3 regions of the Pokkaliibacter sp. MBI-7 genome follow, and region 3 is predicted to be linked to each of the others. Evidence: predicted binding sites of a transcription regulator. Region 3 holds the regulator's gene; each other region holds the start of a gene.

Region 1 (7,698 bases), on a different contig from region 3:
TATGGCTTCGATCTGGGCAGGCTTCTTCTATCTGATTACCGGTGTATTTGCCGCCACTATCGCCGGGCTGTTTGCGGCCTTCCCCAAAGAACTGGTACTGACCATAGCCGGTCTGGCACTGTTCACCACCATCAGTAACAGCATGGCCATGGCTATGCACGATGATCGTCAGCGCGAACCGGCACTGATCACCTTCCTGATTACGGCATCAGGACTCACCCTGTTTGGTATTGGTTCTGCGTTCTGGGGCCTGATTGGCGGGGTGCTGGCCATGCTGGTACTGAACTGGGGAAAGCGCTGACAGGTTGGGTGGTGCTATTGAGCACGAAGAGAAACAGGTGACGTTCTTCAGGAAGGAAGTGAATAAAAAATGCGCGGTCAAAAGACCGCGCAATGGCACAAATGCCAGGCAAGATTGTTGCTGTACACCTTCGGCAATCCCTTTGCCGACAACGCCTACGTTGAAAACTCACTGCCGACGTGCAGTTTGTGAGCCTGGTGCGCGTCGACGGTGAATCCTTTCATCTGCTCAGGCAGAGAGCTGAGCAGATATTAGCTGAGGTGCTCTGAATCAGAGCACTGTGATGAACTCAGAAGAAGCCCAGTGGATTGATGTCATAACTGATCAGCAGGTTTTTGGTCTGCTGATAGTGATCAAGCATCATCTTATGGGTTTCACGACCGATACCGGATTTCTTGTAGCCACCGAATGCAGCATGCGCGGGATACATGTGATAGCAGTTGGTCCATACCCGACCGGCCTGAATACCACGTCCCATGCGATACGCGCGGTTGATGTCACGCGTCCACACCCCGGCGCCCAGGCCAAACTGGGTGTCATTGGCAATGGCCAGTGCCTCTTCCTCAGTCTTGAAGGTTGTTACCCCGATCACAGGCCCGAAGATCTCTTCCTGGAACACCCGCATATCGTTGGTGCCTTTCAACAGCGTGGGCTGGATGTAGTACCCGGTAGCCAGATCACTCTGCAGTTGCTCAACACCGCCGCCCATCAGGAACTCAGCCCCTTCGTTACGGGCAATTTCCATGTAGGACATGATTTTGTCGAACTGCTGCTGAGATGCCTGAGCACCCACCTGCGTTTCGGTATCCAGTGGATTGCCACGCTTGATGTTTTTGGCGCGCGCGATGACACGCTCCATAAAGGCGTCGTAGATCGATTCCTGTATCAATGCACGTGACGGACAGGTGCAGACTTCACCCTGGTTGAAGAAGCCCAGAATCAGGCCTTCTGCTGCCTTCTCGATGAAAGCTGGCTCAGCCTGCATGATGTCTTCAAAGTAGATATTGGGTGACTTGCCGCCCAGCTCTACCGTGGAGGGAATGATGTTCTCGGAAGCACACTTGAGAATATGAGAGCCCACCGGGGTTGAACCCGTGAAGGCAATCTTGGCAATACGTTTGCTGGTTGCCAGTGCTTCACCGGCTTCCTTACCAAAGCCGTTGACGATATTCAGCACACCAGCTGGCAACAAATCCTGGATCAGTTCAGCCAGCACCAGAATGGAAGCAGGCGTCTGCTCGGCGGGTTTCAGTACCACGCAGTTACCTGCCGCCAGCGCAGGCGCCAGTTTCCAGGCGGCCATCAGAATGGGGAAGTTCCAGGGAATGATCTGCCCGACAACACCCAGTGGCTCATGGAAATGATAGCTGGCGGTGTTGGCGTCAATGTCAGCGGTCGAACCTTCCTGCGCACGGATACAGCCGGCGAAGTAACGGAAATGATCGACGGCCAGCGGAATATCGGCAGCCAGGGTTTCACGCACGGCCTTGCCGTTGTCCCAGGTTTCAGCAACGGCCAGCTTTTCCAGATTCTGCTCCAGACGATCAGCGATTTTCAGCAGCATGTTGGAGCGTTCAGTCACGGAAGTACGACCCCATGCAGGAGCAGCAGCGTGAGCAGCATCAAGAGCCTTGTCGATATCTTCGGCGGAGGAACGGGGAATTTCGCAGATGGCCTGGCCATTGACCGGAGAGGTATTGGTGAAGTACTGGCCCTTGACAGGTTCAACCCACTTGCCGCCGATAAAGTTACCGTAGCGCTCTTTGAATTGAATGACGGAGCCTGCTTGTCCTGGTTGTGCATAGATCATGGTCAGTGCCTCGCTTTTATTTATCTTGTTTTGAACACGGATTTGCTTGGACAGACTGATCATAGGAGCCGCTCTGGCACCCTTGTATGCTGCATTGGAAGGGAAAAATTAGTACTTTAGTACTGCTTTTTTCGATTCAAGCCGTACTGAGCATGGAATCAGCGGAATTTACCCGGCGCTGGACCTTGGTCGCATTGGCAGTTACGTATTGCCTCGTTCTAATTAACCGGCTTAAATGCCCGGCAGCCATCACCAAGTCACCCACCGATAACAACAATTAAGGTCACAATCCATGTTCAAGATTCTGGTAGCAGATGACCACCCATTGTTCCGCGAAGCCATTTGCAGCGTGATCAGCGATGGTTTTCCGGGCAGTACCGTACTGGAGAGTGCTGATCTGGATAGCACCGTTGTGATGGCTCAGCAACACGACGATCTTGACCTGATATTGCTCGACCTCAATATGCCCGGCATGAATGGCCTCAGCGGGCTGATCAGCCTGCGAAATGAATTACCGGACATTCCTACTGTTATCGTCTCCGCCGAAGAAGACAAGCATATCGTCCTGCAGGCGATTACCTACGGTGCGGTTGGCTTTATTACCAAATCCCTGCCACGTCCTCAGATGCGCGAAGCCATCGGGCAGATACTGGACGGTAATGTCTATTTACCCGCCGATATTATCCGCACCCAGCGTACAGCCCCCAATAAGCGCGAAGACGCACAGATTGACCCGACCCTGCTACAGGCATTGACACGCAAGCAACTGCAGGTGCTCGAACACATGGCGAAAGGGGAATCCAATAAGCAGATTGCCTACAATCTGGATATTGCAGAAACCACGGTCAAAGCCCATGTCTCTGCCATATTGCGCAAACTCGGGGTACATAACCGGGTACAGGCAATTCTTTCGACCAGCGATATCGACTTCAGCGATTACCTGCGTCGCTAACAGTTGCAACGGCCACTCCCGATCAGCCAGAACTTCGCTGTGCAACCCCTATTTGTATCACTCCATTGCAATGATCGACGGTATCCACCCGATCAGTCACAACCTCTCACTGAACAATACTTATCATCAAACAGTGATTAATCCGTCACACAGGTGATGGATCATACTCCTGTCAGGGTTTGGGGTGCGGCCAGCTCACGGCTGTACCATTCGGCAAAGCAACCATCAGCCTGACATCATCACTATCGACAGATGGCGCGAAAGTTGCTCAGGACTGCCTGATAGGTCCCTATCTATAACAACCGAACCCACTCGTGATCTGAATGAGAGGGAGTTCCCAAGATGCGTAAGATAAAAGTCGCTGCAACTGCTGCCATTCTGACCACCTCAACGCTGGTCATGGCGGCCTCTCAGGGTATGTCGCCGCATAGCTCTCTGCTTGAGCAATGTGCGTCTGCACTGACAACTATGGATATTCAGGCCCGATTGTGGATGGCGAACGAGATTCCGGCCCACCGCATCAGCGTCACCACAAATGGGCGCGTGGTCACTCTGGCGGGTGAAGTAAGCTCCAAAACAGCGCAGGACAAAGCGATCCGTATCGCTACGCTGGCCAGAGATGTTGACCGGGTGATCGACAACCTGCAGGTCACCTCACTGTGAGGCGACCTGACTGCCAAACAGCTGCAGTAATGCCATTTTGAGCTTCAGTGGTTTCACTGGCTTGTGCATCAGCAGATAACCCTGTTGTTTAATCTGCTGTTTCAGCTCCAGACTGTAATTGGCCGTAATCATCAGCACGGGTAGCGCGGTAGTACGCGCTGCATTGATGTGCTCTACCACGTCCAGCCCTGTCGCCGTTTCGTTATCCAGATGGTAATCCGCAATCAGCAGCGCTGCCTGATCCTCAGTAATATCGACCTGGCGATGAAGATCAGCCAGAGAGGTCGCACTGATGACCTGGCATCCCCACTTCTCAAGTAATGTTGTCATTGCTTCGCAGATGGCATGATCGTTATCCACCAGCCAGATGGGAGCCCATCCCAGATCAATATTCCCCGGCTGTGGCAGGCTGTCTCGGGTACTGGCACCAGCAGGCACCTGATCCGGCGCCAGTGGAATCGACACTGAGAACGTTGAGCCGCGACCGGGACGCGATGTCACCTTGACCTCATAGCCCAGCATCCGTGCAATCTTGTCAACAATGGCTAACCCCAGACCCAAACCGCGATCCTGACGATGAGCAGGTGGATTGACGCGACGGAACTCCTGGAAAATTTCCTCCTGCTTGTCAGCGGGAATCCCCATGCCCGTGTCCCACACCTCAATACAGACCTTGCCCCGACGCATACGACAACCCAGCAGGATGCCGCCGTGTGGTGTATAACGCACCGCGTTGCTGAGCAGATTGCGCAGAATACGCGATAACAACTGCGGATCTGAGCTGACCTGCACCGCCAGAGGATGACAGCGAAAGTCCAGCCCCTCGGCTCCCGCTACCTGACGAAATTCGGTCGCCAGCACCGTCAGCAGATCGCGTAAGTCGAAGCTGACAATTTCGGCATGCATGACCCCTGCATCCAGTTTGGAAATATCGACCAGTGTCCCCAGCAGCGCCTCCACATCTTCAAGGGCGTGATTGATACTCTTCGCCAGATTACCCTGCTGCTCACTGACCTGCGCTTCCAGCAAAGCCCCGGTGAACAGGCGTGCAGCATTGAGAGGCTGCAGCAAATCGTGACTGACTGCCGCGAGGAATTTGGTTTTGGAAAGATTGGCCCGCTCCGCTTCCTGCTTGGCTTCCAGCATGCGTTGCTGGCTGCGCTGACGCTCGGTGACCTCGTCGCGCAATTGGGCATTTAGGGTCGACAGCTCCTGTGTCCGCTCCTCAACCCGGGCTTCGAGACTCTGGTAAGCGAGCTGCAATGCTTCAGCATGTTTGCGCCGCTCGGTGATGTCCCTGATAAGCACGAAAATCCCCATCACCTTTGCCTTCTGCCCGGAAGACCCTGCCATAGCATCAGTGCCTGGCTGGCTGGCAAAGTTGGGCACATAAGTGCGCAGCAGATAGCGCTCCTGCCCACTGGCATTGGTTTCAGGAAATTCGAACGTCACTGTACGCCCGGCAAATGCCTGCTCGATATAAGGCTGCAGGCGCGAATACTGCTGACGCCGGTGCATTTTGACCAGGGTATTGCCGATAGCACTGCCCCGCTGCCAGCCGTACCAGTCGTCATAGCCACGGTTAGTGAAGGTGTACCGCAGGTCGTCACCCACATAGGCAATCAGTGCCGGAATCTGATCAGTGATCTGTCTTACCCAACGCTCACTCTCCTTCAGTGTCTCGGCATAGTGATAGCGCTCAGTGATATCAGTGAAGGTATTGACGACCCCACCGCTCGGCATCGCATGGCTGCGAACCTCCAGCACCTTGCCATTTAACAGCCTTTGTTCATAAGCACTGCCACCCAGCAACTTACGATCTTTGCTGTCACTGCCCTGCCCCAGCTCGGTGGCGGCCAGCACCTCTGCCAGACGCATGTGGGGCTGTGCCTGGCTAACCCCGGTCAGGGCCAGAAAACGACCATTCCATAACTCCAGAAAACCATCGGCATTCACCACGGCCACACCCTGAGACAGACTGTTGACCGTGTTCTGCAGCAAGCGGGTTTTCTGCGCCAGCGCCTGTTCACGCAGAGCTTGCTCTGAGGCTTTCAGCTCGGTGATGTCGGTATAGAGCATGACCTGCCCCCCTTCGCGCGTGGGGCGCTCACTGGCCTGAACCCACTGCCCGGAACGGAGACGATACAGTGTCGTCCCTGCGCCCTGCCCTGAGCGCTCCTCCATCACCATGCCTGAACGACTGGCCTTCTGCCGGAACTGCTGCAAGGTGGTGCCAAGCCCTACCGATATACCCGCTTCGGTACAGAAGTCGGTGAAATGGCTATTGAATTGCACAATGCGCTGCTGCTGATCAAACAGCACAAAGGCATCAGAAATACTCTCGATGGCATCCACCAGACGCTGATTGGCGGTTTCGGTCTTTTCCCGCGCCTCGCGCAGCAGGAAATTGCTGGCCTTTAGCTCTGCCATGGCCTGATTGAGCGCATCGGTCCGCTCCCTCACCTGCTCTGCCAGCGTGATGGAATGCTGGAATGCGGCGTAAGGGTCAGGCCGGTCAGGGCTGTTGGCTTCGACCCGCTCGATCAGGGCCGCGCAAATACGCCGCAGCTTGCGATTCTCCTCCTGCAGCTGCTGCATGTGAGTAAAGTTATCATCCTGTTGCTGACAAAACTGCAGGGGCAGTAGCGGATCGCCCGGGCTGTCGCCTGCCATCTGCCCGTCAGATAAATCATGAGCCGGTAAATAGGTTTCAGAGGGCATCGCTGCGGCAGTACCTTCCTATAATGACGCCGGTGAACGTCTGGTTGATATGCATCCCGTTGAACTGCTCTCCGTAGGAGTTGAAGCCAATCACCCGGTTGTCACGCAACAAGGTGGATGTCGCCTCCGTTTGCTCCAACTCTTCCAGCTCAAGACGGCGCAAAAAACAGTCGCAACCGATGATGACCTGCGGTTGTCCCAGCTGCTGATAGCGTTCTGTCAGTGCCAGACGCAAATCTTCCATCAGGTCTCCCGGCTGCATGGCAGTCATGACAATGCCGTTCTCGACCGCACAGTAAAACGTCATGCTGTAATCTGCATTGATCCGCTGGATAGAACGCACGTAATACTGATCGTGATAGCGCACCGCCAGCGGATGCTGGGCAAATACATGCATGTCGAGTTCATTGACGTTCTTGCCCACCAGTCGGGCATACGCCAGTGCGGCAGGTTCTGCATTAAGTTCATAGACGGTGCGCGAATCACGATCTGCTGCCGTCACAACCAGCTTCTCGTGGCGCGGGCGAACGTGATGAGTGGTGAAGACGTCAAAATCCAGCGGTGTATTGATCATTACAATCACCGCTGCTGCACTATGAAACGCTCCCTCACTGTAGACGTGGGTATTGGTCAGGTGATTGTCATCTCCGGCGGAGCCGCCGAAATGAGGAATACTTCCCAGAGCAGAACAAAGTGTGGACAACACCAGTTCTTCCCGGCTGGAAAGCCCATCCAGTAACGTCAGGGCAAAGGTATGGCCGCGTACCGGAGCCAATGCCGACTCGCGGCAATGATCCAGCAGATCCTCCACTACATGCTGGGCACGGGTCAGGTCAAACTCATCCAGACAGGTCACCAGTGCCTGATCCACCGCAAACGCCCGTCGGTCAAACCCCACCGCCACGATGCAGCCACGTCCATATCCCTGAGGCGTAATCTCGCCTGCGGTCGTGCAACCTGCGACAGGCGTATCACCAAATGCCAGACTGAGCGCCGTGCCCAGACGGTCCAGGTCATACTCTGCAGAACAAAAAAACAGCACGAACCCCAGATGCTCATGCATCAGTTGATCAGCCAGAGAGAAAGCAGCCAGGTGAGGGTCGACGGCGTCGGAGCTGGCCGTCAGGACAGCGTGACTGTAAAGATCTATCGCAGCGTTCATTGCAACTACCCGCTTAAGCTTATCGTTATAGGCTTCTATGCAAAGTTGACGAAGCAGGTCTGAGTCTACGCTGACAGAGAGTGAAATTC
Region 2 (7,698 bases), 200 kb from region 3:
CTATCGCCAATCACAGAGGGCTGGCCGATAATCCTCGCCTGAACCTAAAACGGGATGAGGAATACGCATGCAACCGCATTTTGATTGCATCGTGGTGGGTGCCGGGTCCATGGGCATGGCCGCTGGTTATTATCTGGCTCGCGACGGGCATCAGGTGGCACTGTTCGACAGCTTTGACCCGCCCCATACGCAGGGGAGCCACCATGGGGAAACCCGTATCATTCGCCATGCCTATACCACCGAAGGTGATACCTATGTGCCGCTGGCCAAACGGGCTCAGCAGCTGTGGAATGAGCTGGCGGAGCTGACCGGTAAACCCTTGTTTCTCAATACCGGCAGTATCTGCATCGGTGCCCCGGGCTCAGGCTTTGTTGCCGAAGTGGAGCGCAGTGCCCGTGCTCATCAGATTCCACTGGAAGTGCTGACAGGAGCGGAGGTGCGCGCGCGGTTCGAGGGTATCAACGTGCCGGATGACTACATCGGCTGCTATGAACCTGAAGCCGGGGTGCTGCGCTGTGAAGACTGCATCAGTAGCTATCGTGAGCTGGCGCTGGCGGCCGGAGCAGAGCTGCATACCCACACCCGGGTAACCGCCATAGAGGTTCAGCCGGAGGGGGTGACCGTGCAGACTAGTAAGGGGGTATTCACGGCCCGCCGGCTGATTGTCAGCGCCGGCGCCTGGAGCGAGCAGTTGCTGCAATCACTCTACGGCCATTCCCTGCCACTGCGCCCTACCCGCAAGACAGTAGGCTGGTTCCAGCCCGCCGGTACCGCTTATAACGCCCCGCAACACGCCACCGATGCCGGTGAGTTTCCGGTATTTATCTTCGATCTGCTGCAACGTCAGTACTATGGCTTTCCGGTGCTGGACGGGCTGGGCCTGAAGATCGGGCGTCACGACAGCGGTGAGCGGATCAACCCGGATGACGACGACAGAAGCTTTATCGCCGAGGATGAAGAAGAGCTGCGCTGGCTGTTGCAGCGGCATATGCCGGGCGCGAACGGCGATCTCACTCAGGGTAAGGTCTGTATCTATACCTTTACCCCGGATGAGCATTTCATCATCGACACGCTGCCAGATCATCCTCACGTCGTGGTAGCCGCCGGTTTCTCCGGCCATGGCTTCAAGTTTGTCAGTGTGATGGGCGAGGTGCTGCGTGATCTGGTGCTGACGGGGCAGAGTGAGTTCGATCTCAGCCTGTTCCGCGCAGACCGCTTTGATACTAACGACTGATTTCCGTTATCTCGATTTCAATGGCGCCGGCAGGTTTGGGCCACAGTACTGTGTCTCCCTGCTGTTTGCCGAGCAGCGCTCTGGCCAGCGGGGAGGCCCAGCTGATGGTGCCCTGTTCGGCATCCGCCTCATCTTCGCCGACGATACGAAACTGAAAGTGGCGCTCGTCGGCATCAACAAAACCGACCTGACAGCCAAAGCTGGCCTTATCTGTTTGCGCCGGAGGGGGCAGCAGCTGGGCTGACTGCAGACGCTGGCGATAGTAGCGCAGGTCGCGCTCCAGCATCGGCCGTTCGGCGTTGGCGGTAAAGCTGCTGCTAGCCTTTAGCTGGTCAAGTTTTTGCTCGAGTTCAGCCAGGGTCTGCTGCATCTGCTGATAACCCGTTGCGGTCATATAGTTGGGTAAATCACTGATGGGGCGATCCGGCAGGGTTTCAGGCTGATCGCTGTCTTCTTTGACGAATGCTCGGCTCATGATGATGACTACGACTGATAGGGTGGATGTCGGCTGTGCCCTGACAGGCCAGCGCCTCACTGACAGTGCGCGATAGTCGCTTGCCGGGCAATGCCTGAGCCTTGCAAGCTCCGCAACGGGTCGCGGCTGTGCGGCAATCTGTCGCTTATGGCTATGTCCGGGGGGGGGGTAGAAATAACTCTTAGTCTGAGTGGTCGGCAGGTGCGTCACTGGTCGAAGGCTCCTCATATTGAGCAGCAGCAAGCATGGCCAGACGCTCGGCTAACAGGGATGCCAGCAGGGGCGTCACTATAGGGCTGACGAAGCCCCACACCATGCTCAGTCTGGAAGGGCGGGTGTGAGTGGTGGGGGGTATTTCATCGTCCTGATAGACCACCGTCTGTTTGATGGGGCGCAGCAGGCCCGCGATAATGCCTGCGCCGAACACGGTGGCCAGTGCCTGCCTGCTGGTGATGGCCTGATACACTCGGGCCTTGCTGGCGGTGAGGCTGATGTCCTGTCTGACCTTGCCGTCATGCAGGGCAAGGCGCTGGTCCTGAATGTGCTGCTTCAGGGGTGATTGTCCAAACATGGCCGAAGCTCCTGCCTTACTCTGCGGTGTCGTGCTGAGGCTGAGTGTATTCCCTGAACACCGAACGGGTTGCCGGGAATGTGGCGTCTGCCGACTTGCGCCGGATGCGTAGCACTATCCAGAGACAGGCTGCCAGATTGGTGACCAGCAGCACTGTGACGCTTAACCAGAGCGGCATGCCAGCGGCCATCAGCGCCAGGGCGATCAATACCAGCACCAGTAGCCACGCTGTGATGGCAAGCACCGCCAGAGTAATCGCCAGTGCCAGCATCTCCAGCAGACTCAGTGCTGCCAGCCGGGCTTCCAGTGCGGCAAGATCGATGGCACCGGAAATCTGCGACAGCACGGCATACCAGCTGTCAGATAACTGTGCCAGCAGCGAAACCTGTGCGGTTTCGCTGCTGTCTGCCTCCTGTTCGGCCTGAGATTGCATATCAGGCTCGGGTGGGCTCAGGGGGGATTGGGAGGGCTGCATAGGGTTTATTTACGACGCAGCAGTGCAGTCAGTAACACACCGGCCCCAAAGGCGATCCCAAGCGACGTCATGGGGTTTTCCTTAACATAGGTGGAGACGGCATCACAGGCCTGCTGGCCTTTTACCTTGGCCTGGGCGTACTGCGCCTTGACGCTGTCATCCACTTCACCCGCCTTGGTGCGGATGTTCTCCTCGGCTTTCTCTGCATGTACCGCAATACGGTCAATGGTTTCATGTGCTTTGGCAGCGGCGGCAGCAGTAGTGGTGGTCTGGGTTGCTTTTGCTGTACTCATGGTAAGTCCCTCTAAGGTTGAGTCGCGGTTTAAAAGTCGGTGTTCAGTGTCCTGTGCAGAAGCCGTCATGGCGGAGTGATCTGACAGGGACGCAGAATCTGACTGGTCGTTGCAAAGCGCGGTATGTGCAATGCAGACAGACGTTCAACGGCCAGCTAACTATAGCTGAGCTGATCCGGGGGTTAGATGACAATAAGCAGCGGCTGTTTTCATAGTGTTTCCCCGGTTCCATCCAGCAGCATAGCCTGTACTTTCTTCAGAGGCGGTAAGTCGCCTTCAGTTGTTTGAGCCGGTGATGGCTTTCCAGAACCAGCACGATTTGCTCGCTCAGCTCTTTCGCCAGCAATCCGCTCTCGATCTGACGAATGGTTTTATAAAGCATGTTCAGCGTGTGGTCCTCCAGCTTCTCCAGCTGGCTGAATAGTACGCTCAATGCGGCGTGCTCACTGCCGAATCGCTGGCCCAGTTCAATACACCATTGCTGCAATAGACCCTGAACGGAACGTGGATGATGTAGTTGCTCGCCACTGTGCAGTTCGTAGCGTGGTTTGAGTGCATTGATAGTCTTGCTGCGGGTGCTGGCCTGATCGGTCAGTAATTTCTGAAGCCCCGGATCGTCCGTGTGTGCAGCTGCTTCTTCATAGATCTGCCTACCGTCTTCACAGACCATGAGAAAACCATGCAGCCTACGGGCATCCGTGGCAGATAGCGTGCGGTGGTACATCGGCTCCTCCTGAGTGTTTCTGCTACTGGCCATCCCCTGGCCGGAGAGTCCCTTCCAGTCCCTGAAAATCCGTCGTAATCGTCCCTGAATCGTTCTTCCCTGCCAGCATTCCCTGATTTTCCATCTTTCCCTGAGGAGCCATCTCTGAGCCAGGCTTCCTGCTGTCGTTTGCTTCCTGCGGGTCCCTGCACCGACTCGTCCTTAAGTCCTTTTCCCTGGCGACCTCTGCTGTCCTGCTTTGGCCTCTGGTTCTCATCCCTGAAGGCTGCTGTCCGTTGCAGATGCGACGTCTGTTACAGACATCCCTGATCACGCAGCTTGGGCGGACGATCTGGCACAGGGCTGAATCGCTGGCAACTCGTGCACGGTAGCGGCCTGAGCGGCGGTGCGTATGTGACGATAGAGTTTACGTATCAGCCGCATTCGTTGTTCCGGACTCAGTGTCATGATCGTCTCTCCTTGCCTTCAGCCTTCCCTGGCTCGCCGGTTGTGCCGTCAGCAACCTTGCTGTGGCACCTGGATACTTATTAGCTGTGTGCTGCTTCTGCCGACACCGTCAGGTTGTCGATCACTTTGGATACGCCATCGACTCTGGAAGCGACGGCGACAGCCAGATCTTTCTCGGCATCGCTGCCAACACTCCCTGATAGAGTGACAACGCCACCTGTGGCGGTATCCACATTGATGTCAGTCGCGGTGACATCTTTCTGCATGAACAGCTGGGTTTTGACGCTGGCGGTTGTACTGGCAGCTTTCACTTTGTCCATAAAGGAACTGCCGTCTTTCTGGCGGTCAGCATGCTCACCGTCTGCTACGACGACCAGCTGGTTGTTGACGCCTTTAACCCCGTCGACACCCTTGGCGAGCTGACCGGCAAGCTGCTTCTCAACATCGCTATCGACCTTACCAGTAAGGGTGACATTACCTTGATCTACCTGAGTATCAATTTTGAAAGGGTTAAGGTTTTCATTCATCAGGTAGATGGTTTCGATTTTTCCATCCAGCCATGCATCATTCATTTTGCCTTCCCATTGACCGCTGTTCTGGCTGGCGAAAGCAAAAACAGGTGCAGTAGTAAGAAGAGCAGTCAGTGCAGTTTTTTTAATGATGTGATTCATGGTCATATCCTTCTGTTGATTCACGTATATATCTAAGCAATGGTTATGCCAATTTATAAACTATTGATTTATAAGGTTTTGTATATTTTAGGTCGACGCTTAATTAAGTAATTACAGGGTAAGGGAAGAAATAATTACAGGCGTTTTTTTAAGCAATCTTATAAAAGTAATTTATTTAAAAAAAGAAAGGCGACAATTGTTTTTTATTGCCTGAAAGTGTTTCGGTTTTTTTCTTGTGGGTGGTGTTTTTTTACTGATGGAATTTTCTGTGAGTGCAGAAAGCATGGCATTGTATTTATGCTGTAAGTAATGGTCGTTTGGGTTTTATTTAAGAGTGGGGAGTATTTGTGGGGGCTATTTTTTGGAGTTCATACGGAGAGAAATTAAGGGGTATAAAAAGAAAAACCCATAGGTGATAAATCTTTATTACCTATGGGCTTTGATATCGAGATAGATTGTGCAGGGTAATATCAGTCCAGCGCGAGTTCCTCTTTTATTTTATTCAGGCGGTAGTAGTAAAAGCGCTCCATGAAAAGGCAAAGAGCGACTGCTGTTAATAGCATGGTCAGGCAAATACCAACAAGGCTTACCGAAACCGTAGAAAAAATGCCGAGAGTAAAAGCCAGTGAGAGCATGCCACCAACGAAAAATACAAGCAGTAATTCCACCATGATAGATATCCTTTCAAATTCTTGGTCTATGGCTACCTGACGAACATCTTTGCTTTGCTGCTGACTGATGAAGTCAGGGTGTTATCTCAATAAAGCATATTTAATGCCAATTTTATAAATTATTGATATTTAATGGTTTTTACATTTTTTTGAAATTTCCACCCATCAAGTTTCCGATTTTTACCGGCAGTCAGCGCAGTTTTTACAGGTTAATTGTGCCAGATCATCTACCTATCATGACAAATGTCATCTGTATTGATAGTGATCAATGAAAGAGTGAGTTCGTCAGGCGAAAGAAGGAATGCTAACGGCGGTGTTTTTGAAAATATTACTCACATTGTTTTATGCCAGATCAGAGGAAACATATGCAACAGCGGGCCGGAGGATCGAGTGTGGATATCAGAGCAGAAGGGAGAGGCGCGTAAAAACTGAAGGTGAAAAGTGGGAGAAAAACAGACTGATACGCTCCACTTCTTTATGAGGTACCAGTCTTTACCATGAGTTGCTGAGGGTTTATTGGCGCACCTTACGTATTATATTGCCCACACAGAGAGCCGACCGTTAATGGGCGCGAGCACGCAGGTCTTCACCAATTGACTTCATGCGGTCATGTGCCAGCTGGATAGAGGCCAGGTGTGAGCCAAGCTGGCGGGCCAGAGCAGGGTCCTGCAAGCTTCTTACGGCTCGCTTCAGCTCTCCCAGGGTCTGGTTTTCGGTTTCCTCCAGTTGCTGGATAAACACATGGTCCTGAGAGTGGCTGAGCCGTGCCCGAATGTCGGTGTACCACTGTTGCAGCGTTCCCTTCAGGGTGCCGGAGTGTAGCGGGCTGCCGTGCCGCTTATGTACTTCGTTGCTGAGCTGTTGAATGGCTTCGGAGCGTATCTGGGCCTGCTCCCGGAATATCTGCCTCAGGGTAGCGCTTTCCGCCTCCTGGGCTGCGTGCTGGTAGAAACTGCGGCCATCTTCGCAGACGGCCAACACCCGGTTCAGCACGCTGAGTTCGCTGGTTTTCTCGTCATTGATCAACATAACTGACTCGCGTGAATTAGGGGGTGATTAATCCACTTTCAGTCTGCCGGTGTGGGACTGAAAAGCCGATCACGAATGCTCGAACAGGATGAGATCGCATTTCGTGGTATCACATCGCCCCTGTTGGTCGTCCTGAAGGGGCAGCTGGGGTGATCGTGATCATCCTGCCGAGTGGCCATCCTGACGGGTCGTGCTTATCTACACTGCGATAGATGAACAGTCAGGCGGCATATCAAACAAAGCAGAATGTGTGCCAATGGTTAAGTCATTGAAATTAAATAATATATTTTCGAAGTGGTAGCGGAAGGAGGGTTGCTGTCTAAATTTTTTATAGAAGAGCAGGCAGATTTTACAGGGTGACTCATCTGCCTGCTGCTGAGCCGGATCAGTAACGCAAGGCAGGCTGAGTGGCAGTGCCTGACGTGGAGCTGCTGTCTGAGCCTGAACTGCCAGCGTTTGAGCTGTCAGTAGCGGAACTGTCACTGGTCTGTGCGGCGTCGCTGCTGGTCGCGGGTTGGCTGTTCATATCCAGACAGCCGCTGAGTACCAGAGTCAGAGACATAAGCAGTACGGGCAGGGTAGGGCGCATGGGGGACTCCAGAGATGCAGATAGATGTCGATAGTTGAAGCGCTTGCAGCCGCGCTGCCAGCTGCAAGTAAGGTGTTCTATTTTGCCCACGGCTATCTGTGGCTGTGGTTTGCGGACGCTACGAATCGTGTCTGTTGGTAACAGAGATAAGGGCGTGTTCACGCTCTTGGCGGCAATGCTGGTGGCTGAGACGAGACAGGCGCCACTGTTGAAGCGTGAAGTGCTGGAAGTGAAAAATGCCATCCGTGGCCAAGGGGTGATTCCTCACCCAGGGTGTATTCAGGTGGTCGGGGTCTCAAATGCCGCCGATATGAGCAATAAATGCAGGCTGAATGGCTTTGGCATCCACTCTGGTATCCATGAACAGTTCAAACGCATCAATGCCCTGATAAAAGAACAGCTGGAAGCCGGTGAGAATGCTCAGATCATGCTGCTTGGCCTGCAGCAGGAATTCCGTTTCGATCGGTGTGTAGACCGCATCGAACGCCCACTGTTGTTGTGCCCAGCCATCTTCGGGGA
Region 3 (7,698 bases):
AATCGAGCTCTCTGTGCCGAGTCTGGATGTGATGCCGAGTTGCAGTGAAGTAAGCGGCTAATTGCTCGACCATATAAACCGAGCGATGCTGGCCACCTGTACAACCTATGGCTACCGTCATATAGGCACGATTGTTGCGTTCATAATATGGTAGCCAAGTTTCTAACAAGTTACGCAGGTCATCAAGCATCTTGCCCACATCTGCCTCATTTTGCAGGTAGTCGATGACAGGTTGCTCACGCCCTGTGAAGCCACGCAGTGATGGAATCCAATGTGGGTTGGGCAGGCAGCGGACATCAAACACCAGGTCTGCATCCAGTGGCAGGCCATGCTTAAATCCGAACGACAGAAATAATACCGCCAGCTCCTGTGCACGGCCTGCAACGCGCACTTTGATCGTATCGCGCAAGTCGTACAGCGTCATATGAGTCGTGTCGATAGTCAGATCGGCACAGTTGGAAATAGGGCGAAGCAGTCTTCGCTCTTCCTGAATGGCTTCCTGGAGGCTGATGCGTCCATTGGTCAGCGGATGACGACGGCGGGTGGCGCTGAAGCGCTGAAGGAGGATGCTTTCATCAGCATCCAGATAAATCACTTCACAGTGGACACCCATGTTGCGGATGTCTTGCAATAGCACTGGAAGATCGCCCAGACCACCGGGAAGGTTGCGAGCGTCAATGCTGACAGCCATATTCTGACGCTCAGGGCTGGGAGACTTCTGAGCCTGCTCGACCAGTGCTTTCAGCAGGTCGACGGGCAGGTTATCAATGCAGTAGTAGCCAAGATCCTCCAGCGCGTTGAGTGCTGTACTTTTTCCTGATCCTGACCGACCACTGATGATAAAAAGTTTCATGATGTCTGAGCAGCTATATCCAGTGCTGTCTGATATAAGGCCTCTGCACTGCCAGCTCGGCGTAGGCGCTGCAGGTTGCTTTCATCCTGCAACAACCCGGCAACGCGTGCTAATGCCTGCAGATGAGAGTCATGAGCTTCTTCGGGAGCAAGCAGGACGAAAATCAGATCGACAGGCTGATTATCACGAGCATCGAAGTCGACAGGGTCTTTGAGATGTATCAATGCGCCAGTGACCTTGTCGCAGTCCTGTAAGCGGCAGTGAGGGATCGCAATCCCGCCACCCAGGCCTGTACTGCCTAGTCGCTCTCTACTCAGAAGGCCGTTGTAGATAGCGTCAACATCCAGATGGTCGAACTGGCTGGCCAGTAGTTCACTGGCCTGTTCCAGTACGCGCTTCTTGCTACTCCAGGCTGCACCTTCAATGGTGCATGCCTGGGTTAAAAGTTGGTTTAGTTGCATAGGTGAGGATTAACGTACCGTAACGCCGTGACTGCGTTCTTTTTGCTTTTCTTTATGCTTCAGTAGCTGGCGATCCAGTTTGTCTACCAGGCCGTCAATTGCAGCATACATATCACCATTTTCATGGGTGGCAAACAGCTCGCCACCTGCCAGATGAACATTGGCTTCGGCGATCTGGCGGGTTTTTTCCACGCTTAGAGTGACTTGAACGTTGGTGATGTTGTCAAAGTGACGTTCCAGCTTTTGTAGCTTGCTGTGAACGTAATCAGTGAGAGCAGGGGTGAGTTCCAGCTGATGGCCTGTGATATTTATTTGCATAGCACTCTCCTGAGTTGCCGGTGAATGTTTGCTGGTTGCATCTCAATATAGCCGTATGCTTGCAGGCTTCGTCAAATTTTTTTTGCGTCAAAAAATTTAGCTTTTAAACCAAACGTTTACGCTCATTCGATGGGGCAATACCCATAGCTTCGCGATATTTAGCCACAGTACGACGAGCCACATTGATACCCTGATCTTCCAGAAGGGTAGCCAGCTTGGCATCACTCAATGGCTTTTTCGGAGGCTCCTCGGCAATCAGCTTTTTGATTATGGCGCGAATTGCTGTCGAGGAGGCTTCCCCACCGTCGGATGTACCGACGTGGCTGGAGAAGAAGTACTTCAGTTCAAACACCCCACGTGGAGTGTGCATGAACTTCTGGGTTGTGACACGAGAAATAGTGGACTCGTGCATCTCCACTGCCTGAGCAATGTCTGCCAGGACCATCGGGCGCATTGCTTCTTCGCCCTCTTCAAAGAAGTCGAGTTGAAATTCAACAATCTTGGTGGCTACTTTGAGCAGGGTGTCGTTGCGACTTTGCAGGCTTTTGATAAACCAGCGTGCTTCTTGCAGCTGATTCTTCAGATAGGTGTTGTCGCTACTTGAGTCTGCGCGCTTGATCAGACTGGCGTAGCTATTGTTGATACGCAACCTGGGCATGGCATCCTGATTCAGTTCAATGAGCCATTGACCTTCTTTCTTGCTGACAACCACATCGGGGATCACATATTCCGAATCGCCAGAGGTAATGCTGGCGCCAGGGCGAGGATTAAGGGTCTGTATCAAATGAATGACGGCGGCCAGCTCTTCTTCGCTCAGACGGGTGCGACGCATCAGGGTTGCATAGTCTCGGGTGCCAAGCAGATTCAGGTGCTGCGCAATGATGTCCAGAGCCTGTTGTCGCCACTGTGTCTCGACAGGTAGCTGTCGCAACTGGATAGTCAGACATTCAGCTAGGTCGCGAGCAGCAACCCCGGGAGGATCAAATTGCTGCAGATGGTGTAAAACCATCAGTAGCTCATCTTCTTCTACAGGGTCTTCGTCATCGTTTTCGTTGAGGCTTTCCATCAACTCTTCCAAAGAGCTGGTCAGATAGCCTTCGGTGTTGATGCTGTCGATCAGGGTATAAGCAATCAACTGATCACGTTCGCTCATCGGGGTCAGATTGAGCTGCCATTCTAGATGAGCCTGCAGGCTTTCACCTGCAGTGGCTCGTGATTCAAAGTCGTAACCATCTTCGCTATCGTATGAAGAACTGGGCAGTGTGGAGTAGGTGTCTTCCCAGTTGCTATCGACAGCCAGCTCTTCAGGAATATCTTCTGACCACTGGCTGTCAGTCTCCTGCTCGCTGTCATTATTGCTGCTGGCACTTTCGTTTTTCAGAGCCGTTTCGTAACGCTCTTCAGCAACAGCAGGTTCGAATTCTTCTTCGACCTCAAGCAGCGGATTACCGTCCAGCGCATCCTGGATTTCTTGCTGCAGGTCGAGAGTGGAAAGCTGCAGCAGACGAATAGCCTGTTGCAACTGCGGGGTCATGGTCAGCTGCTGACCGATTTTCAGCTGTAATGAGGGTTTCATATTTGGCTACGAAGATACTTCTTGACTCATCGGATCAGGCTTGAAAATGGCGTGTTATTGCCGCCATGCCGGGCTGCTCAAAAGCGGAAGTTTTCGCCCAGATAGACCTGCCGTACTTGTTCATGTTGAAGAATAGCATCGGCATCTCCCTCTGCGAGAATGGTCCCATCGCTAACAATATAGGCATGATCACAAATCGACAGGGTTTCCCTGACGTTATGGTCGGTGATCAGCACTCCAATGCCCCGTGACTTCAAATGACGAATGATCTGTTGAATGTCACTGACGGATATCGGGTCAACACCTGCAAAAGGTTCATCCAGCAAAATGAAGTCAGGTTCCATGGCTAATGCCCTGGCAATTTCCACCCGACGTCGCTCGCCGCCAGACAAACTCATGCCCAGACTATCGCGAATGTGCGTAATGTGGAACTCTTTTAGCAAGGATTCCATAAGCTCCAGACGACTTGCCTTGCTCAGCTCTGCTCGGGTTTCGAGGATCGCCAGGATGTTGTCCTTCACGCTGAGCTTGCGGAAAATCGATGCTTCTTGCGGTAGATAGCCAATTCCCGCTCGTGCACGGCCGTGAACAGGAAGAGTGGTGAGATCCTGCTCATCCAGCAGGATACGGCCTTTGTCTGAAGCAACGAGGCCAACAATCATATAAAAACAGGTGGTTTTGCCCGCGCCATTTGGGCCAAGTAACCCAACAATTTCGCCGCGACTGACCTTCACGGATACATCCTTGACCACCTGACGTTTCTTGTAGGCTTTGGCCAGGTGTTGTGCATGTAATGTGCTCATGGGGTCGCTTTTTTCTTTGGTTGCAGGATCATCTCAACACGCTTGCCACTGCTGCCCTGAGCACTGAATGCATTTACCGTGCGTTTGGTAATGTCGTAAGTGATACGTTCGCCGGTAAAAGTGTCCTGATTCTGAGTCAGCTTTGCCTGTTCAATGGCAGTCACTGTCTCTGCGGTCAGGTCATATTCCAGAGTCAGGCCGTAGGCATGGGTCAGGGGCTGATCCGGGCTGGGTAATTGCTGGTAGTGCGCAGGTTTGCCGTATGCAAAGGCCTTGGTCAGCTCGTTGTTGACGACATACAGCACGACCTTGTCTGCATTGATTTCCAGGGTTCCCTGAGTCAGCTTGACGTTCCCTGTGTAGGTGACGGTACCTTTGGCATCGTCCAATACCGCCTGATCAGAGACGATGTGTACAGGTTTTTCCCGGTCTTCAGGGAGTGCCATGGCCAGAGTCGGAAAGAGTATGGCTGCGCCGAATGCGAGTCTAACGAGCTGTTTCATAGGTGGCTCTTACCTGAGAGAGAAGGGTTACTCGGTTGCTGGCCCAGTCGGCAGTCATGCCTGTAGCCTCTGCAATGCCATCCGGGGCTGTAATGACCACCGGTCTATCTGTTGACGCTTGCTCAAGGTGTGAATCAATGCGCAGCCATTCTGTTGCCATGGTTATTGGGTTTTGTGGTGGCTGGCGATCAATTACAACATTGTTTTCCAGTTCAATATGTTCGTCGGCATCATAGTAACGACCATTTCTGGCCGTGGTATGCCACTCTCCGTCTTGGGACCAGGTGCGGATATCAGGCATCTGTAACAAGCTCACCCCCTTCGACTGAAAATGGTCGACGCGTGGTGAGAATACGCTTGATGCCAGCTGTCCGTTTTGATCAAAGCGCTCAGTGGTGATGCCAGTGGCGTAGGAGTCTGCTTTCTCGCCATCAAGCACCTCCAGACTGAGTACTGGCTGATCTGGCTCACGCAGATCATAGCGCAGCAGTGCAATCCCAATAAGTACGAAGGCCAGAATCAGGATAACTCGGTTCTTCAGGGACATGTGTCCACCCCCATTTTCTGCTTCTTACTCAGTCCAGATAGGGTTGCAAGCAGGCCGACAGCTTCTGCTGTGCTGTCAGTATCAGCTCGCATAGCTCCCTGACAGCGCCTTCGCCGCCGTTGCGCTGGCAACAGTAGTGGGTGTGGGGCTGCAGCGCAGGGGCGGCATTGGGTACTGTCACTGCCAGTCCGACACGACGTAGTACCGGCAGGTCTGGCCAGTCATCACCAATGTAGGCAATGTTTTCCATGTCGATCTGATGTTCCTGACGCAGCTCTTCCAGTGCGTCCAGCTTGTCTTCTCTGCCCTGAAATAAAAAGTGAATGCCGAGATCCTTTGCTCGTTTTGCTACCAGAGCAGAGCGCCTGCCAGTAATGATTGCTGTTTTGATACCCACCTTGTGCAGCATCTTGATGCCGTGACCATCAAGGGAGTTGAACGCTTTTAACTCGTAGCCCTCTTCAGCAAAATACAGGCGACCGTCGGTCAGAACGCCGTCGACATCCATGATCAGCATGGTGATTCGCTGTGCGCGTTGCAGTAGCAGTGAGTCCAGAGTGCTTTCCTGAGCCATGTCACACTACTCCCGCTTTGATCAGGTCGTGCATGTGCAGAATGCCGACCGGTTTGTTTTGCTCTACGACTACCAGGGCGGTAATACTCCATTGTTCCATCAGGTTGAGCGCCTCAGCGGCCAGCAGTTCCGGATTGATGGTCTTGCAGCCACGTGTCATGACATCGCTGATGGGCAGCGAATGCAGGTCCAGGCGTTGGTCTAGTGCCCGACGCAAGTCGCCGTCGGTGAAGATGCCACAGAGTTGGCCGCTTTCGTCTGTTACCGTAGTGAGGCCAAGGCCCTTACGTGTAATTTCCAGCAACGAGTCGCGCAGCAGGGTGTCGGGACTCACCTGAGGTAACTGTTCATCTCCATGCATGAGATCCCGCGCGCGTAGTAACAAACGCCGGCCCAGGCTGCCACCAGGGTGAGAGAAGGCGAAGTCTTCTGCTGTGAACCCCCTCGCTTCGAGTAGGGCAACGGCCAGTGCATCGCCCATGACCAGCGCAACGGTCGTGCTGCTGGTCGGTGCCAAGCCTAGTGGGCAAGCCTCTTCATCAATACTCAGGGTAATGTGTACATCAGCAGCTGTTGCCAGGCTGGAGCTGGCATTCCCCGTCATGCTGATCAGGGGGATTCGCAGTCTCTTCAGCAGAGGGATGAGGTTGAGAACCTCTGGGGTTTCGCCAGAGTTTGAAAGTGCCAATACCACGTCCGCAGTGGTAATCATCCCCATATCGCCGTGGCTGGCCTCTGCCGGGTGCACGAAAAAGCTGGGAGTGCCGGTGCTGGCCAGGGTTGCAGCAATTTTATTGCCAATGTGCCCTGACTTGCCCATGCCGATGACCACGACACGTCCTGTGCAGCTCAGCATCAGTTGGCAGGCTGCATTGAAGTGTTCGCCAAGTTGTTGTTGTAGTGAAGCAACTGCATCGGCTTCTATACGAATGGTGCGTTGTGCACTTGCCAGGAAATCGTGAGGGTGACTCATGCGCTCCAGCTCGGTTATTAGCAAAATAGGTGCCGATAATAGCATTATTTTTTTTATGCTAAACGCTTTGCGCTGTGGCTACGCATGCAGAGTTGTCAGGGAATATTCAGACGTATGCCGGTTTGCCGGGGTTTCGTCAGTGTTACTGACGAATGCAACAGTTTGTATATGAGGGTTGATGTTGACGATGCAGATGGCCATAACAGCATCGGGCTGAATCAGCATGGCTCCTGGATTAGCATACGTCAGTCGTTGGCTGGTCGAGTTGAAACGCAACATTCATGCGGGATGTTGGTCGCGCAGGCATCATGTTATGATTTGCGCTTTTTTAAACCGCCGACCGCCCAGTGAGGGATTATGGTGTCTGATAACGTTATTGTTCGCGTTCGCGACATGAGTTTTTATCGGGGGGAGCGGGCTATTTATGATGAGGTGAACATTGATATCCCTCAGGGGAAAATTACCGCCATCATGGGCCCAAGTGGTACAGGAAAAACGACCCTGCTGCGGCTGATCGGTGGGCAGCTCAAACCCGATGCTGGCACCATCGAAGTTGCGGGCAAGAATATTGCCAGAATGAGCCGTAAACAGCTGTTTGCCGTGCGTTCGCGGATGGGCATGTTGTTTCAGTCTGGAGCATTGTTTTCAGACCTGAGCGTTTTTGAAAATGTTGCCTTCCCGCTGCGCGTGCATACTCAGTTACCCGAAGACATGATCAGTGATCTGGTGCTGCTGAAATTGCAGGCAGTCGGATTGCGTGGTGCCGCAGAGCTGATGCCAGCGGAGCTGTCTGGTGGTATGGCAAGGCGTGTGGCGCTGGCACGTGCCATTGCGCTGGACCCGGATATCGTCATGTATGACGAGCCGTTTGCCGGGCAAGACCCCATTGCTATGGGGGTAGTCGTGCAGCTGATCAGTAAGCTGAACAAGGCGCTGGGCCACACTGCAATCATCGTCTCCCATGATATTCAGGAGACCTTCAGTATTGCGGACTATGTCTATGTCGTTGCTGATGGTCAGGTTCTGGCGCGGGGAACTCCTGAGGAGTTGCAGGCAACTGACCAGATGCAGGTAAAACAGTTCATTCAGG

Evidence for each region. The regulator sigma-54, encoded in region 3, starts transcription at its own class of promoters, with help from an activator protein. The targets are predictions, from matches to a motif close to TGGCACNNNNNTTGCTNT.
Region 1: a site for sigma-54 is predicted at 3,317-3,334, ahead of QCD60_RS25010 (BON domain-containing protein). Genes of this name have one in related genera too.
Region 2: a site for sigma-54 is predicted at 4,924-4,941, ahead of QCD60_RS02855 (BON domain-containing protein). Genes of this name have one in related genera too.

What each region holds. Positions count from the first base shown of each region.
Region 1 covers NZ_JARVTG010000002.1:1,153,809-1,161,506, forward strand. The annotation lists gene QCD60_RS24995 (benzoate/H(+) symporter BenE family transporter) at 1-301, shown strand, start outside; gene QCD60_RS25000 (aldehyde dehydrogenase) at 591-2,111, opposite strand; gene QCD60_RS25005 (response regulator transcription factor) at 2,404-3,063, shown strand; gene QCD60_RS25010 (BON domain-containing protein) at 3,406-3,726, shown strand; gene QCD60_RS25015 (NahK/ErcS family hybrid sensor histidine kinase/response regulator) at 3,718-6,447, opposite strand; gene nosP (nitric oxide-sensing protein NosP) at 6,437-7,609, opposite strand.
Region 2 covers NZ_JARVTG010000001.1:634,501-642,198, reverse strand. The annotation lists gene solA (N-methyl-L-tryptophan oxidase) at 68-1,234, shown strand; gene QCD60_RS02885 (GreA/GreB family elongation factor) at 1,224-1,709, opposite strand; gene QCD60_RS02880 (hypothetical protein) at 1,891-2,280, opposite strand; gene QCD60_RS02875 (hypothetical protein) at 2,297-2,713, opposite strand; gene QCD60_RS02870 (hypothetical protein) at 2,761-3,048, opposite strand; gene QCD60_RS02865 (DUF2383 domain-containing protein) at 3,305-3,772, opposite strand; gene QCD60_RS02860 (hypothetical protein) at 4,082-4,219, opposite strand; gene QCD60_RS02855 (BON domain-containing protein) at 4,300-4,890, opposite strand; gene QCD60_RS02850 (hypothetical protein) at 5,361-5,561, opposite strand; gene QCD60_RS02845 (PA2169 family four-helix-bundle protein) at 6,123-6,590, opposite strand; gene QCD60_RS02840 (hypothetical protein) at 6,976-7,179, opposite strand; gene QCD60_RS02835 (shikimate dehydrogenase) at 7,475-7,698, opposite strand, start outside.
Region 3 covers NZ_JARVTG010000001.1:833,821-841,518, reverse strand. The annotation lists gene rapZ (RNase adapter RapZ) at 1-853, opposite strand, end outside; gene ptsN (PTS IIA-like nitrogen regulatory protein PtsN) at 850-1,314, opposite strand; gene raiA (ribosome-associated translation inhibitor RaiA) at 1,324-1,632, opposite strand; gene QCD60_RS03740 (RNA polymerase factor sigma-54) at 1,736-3,208, opposite strand; gene lptB (LPS export ABC transporter ATP-binding protein) at 3,286-4,011, opposite strand; gene lptA (lipopolysaccharide transport periplasmic protein LptA) at 4,008-4,514, opposite strand; gene lptC (LPS export ABC transporter periplasmic protein LptC) at 4,498-5,061, opposite strand; gene kdsC (3-deoxy-manno-octulosonate-8-phosphatase KdsC) at 5,090-5,617, opposite strand; gene QCD60_RS03715 (KpsF/GutQ family sugar-phosphate isomerase) at 5,637-6,608, opposite strand; gene QCD60_RS03710 (ATP-binding cassette domain-containing protein) at 6,966-7,698, shown strand, end outside.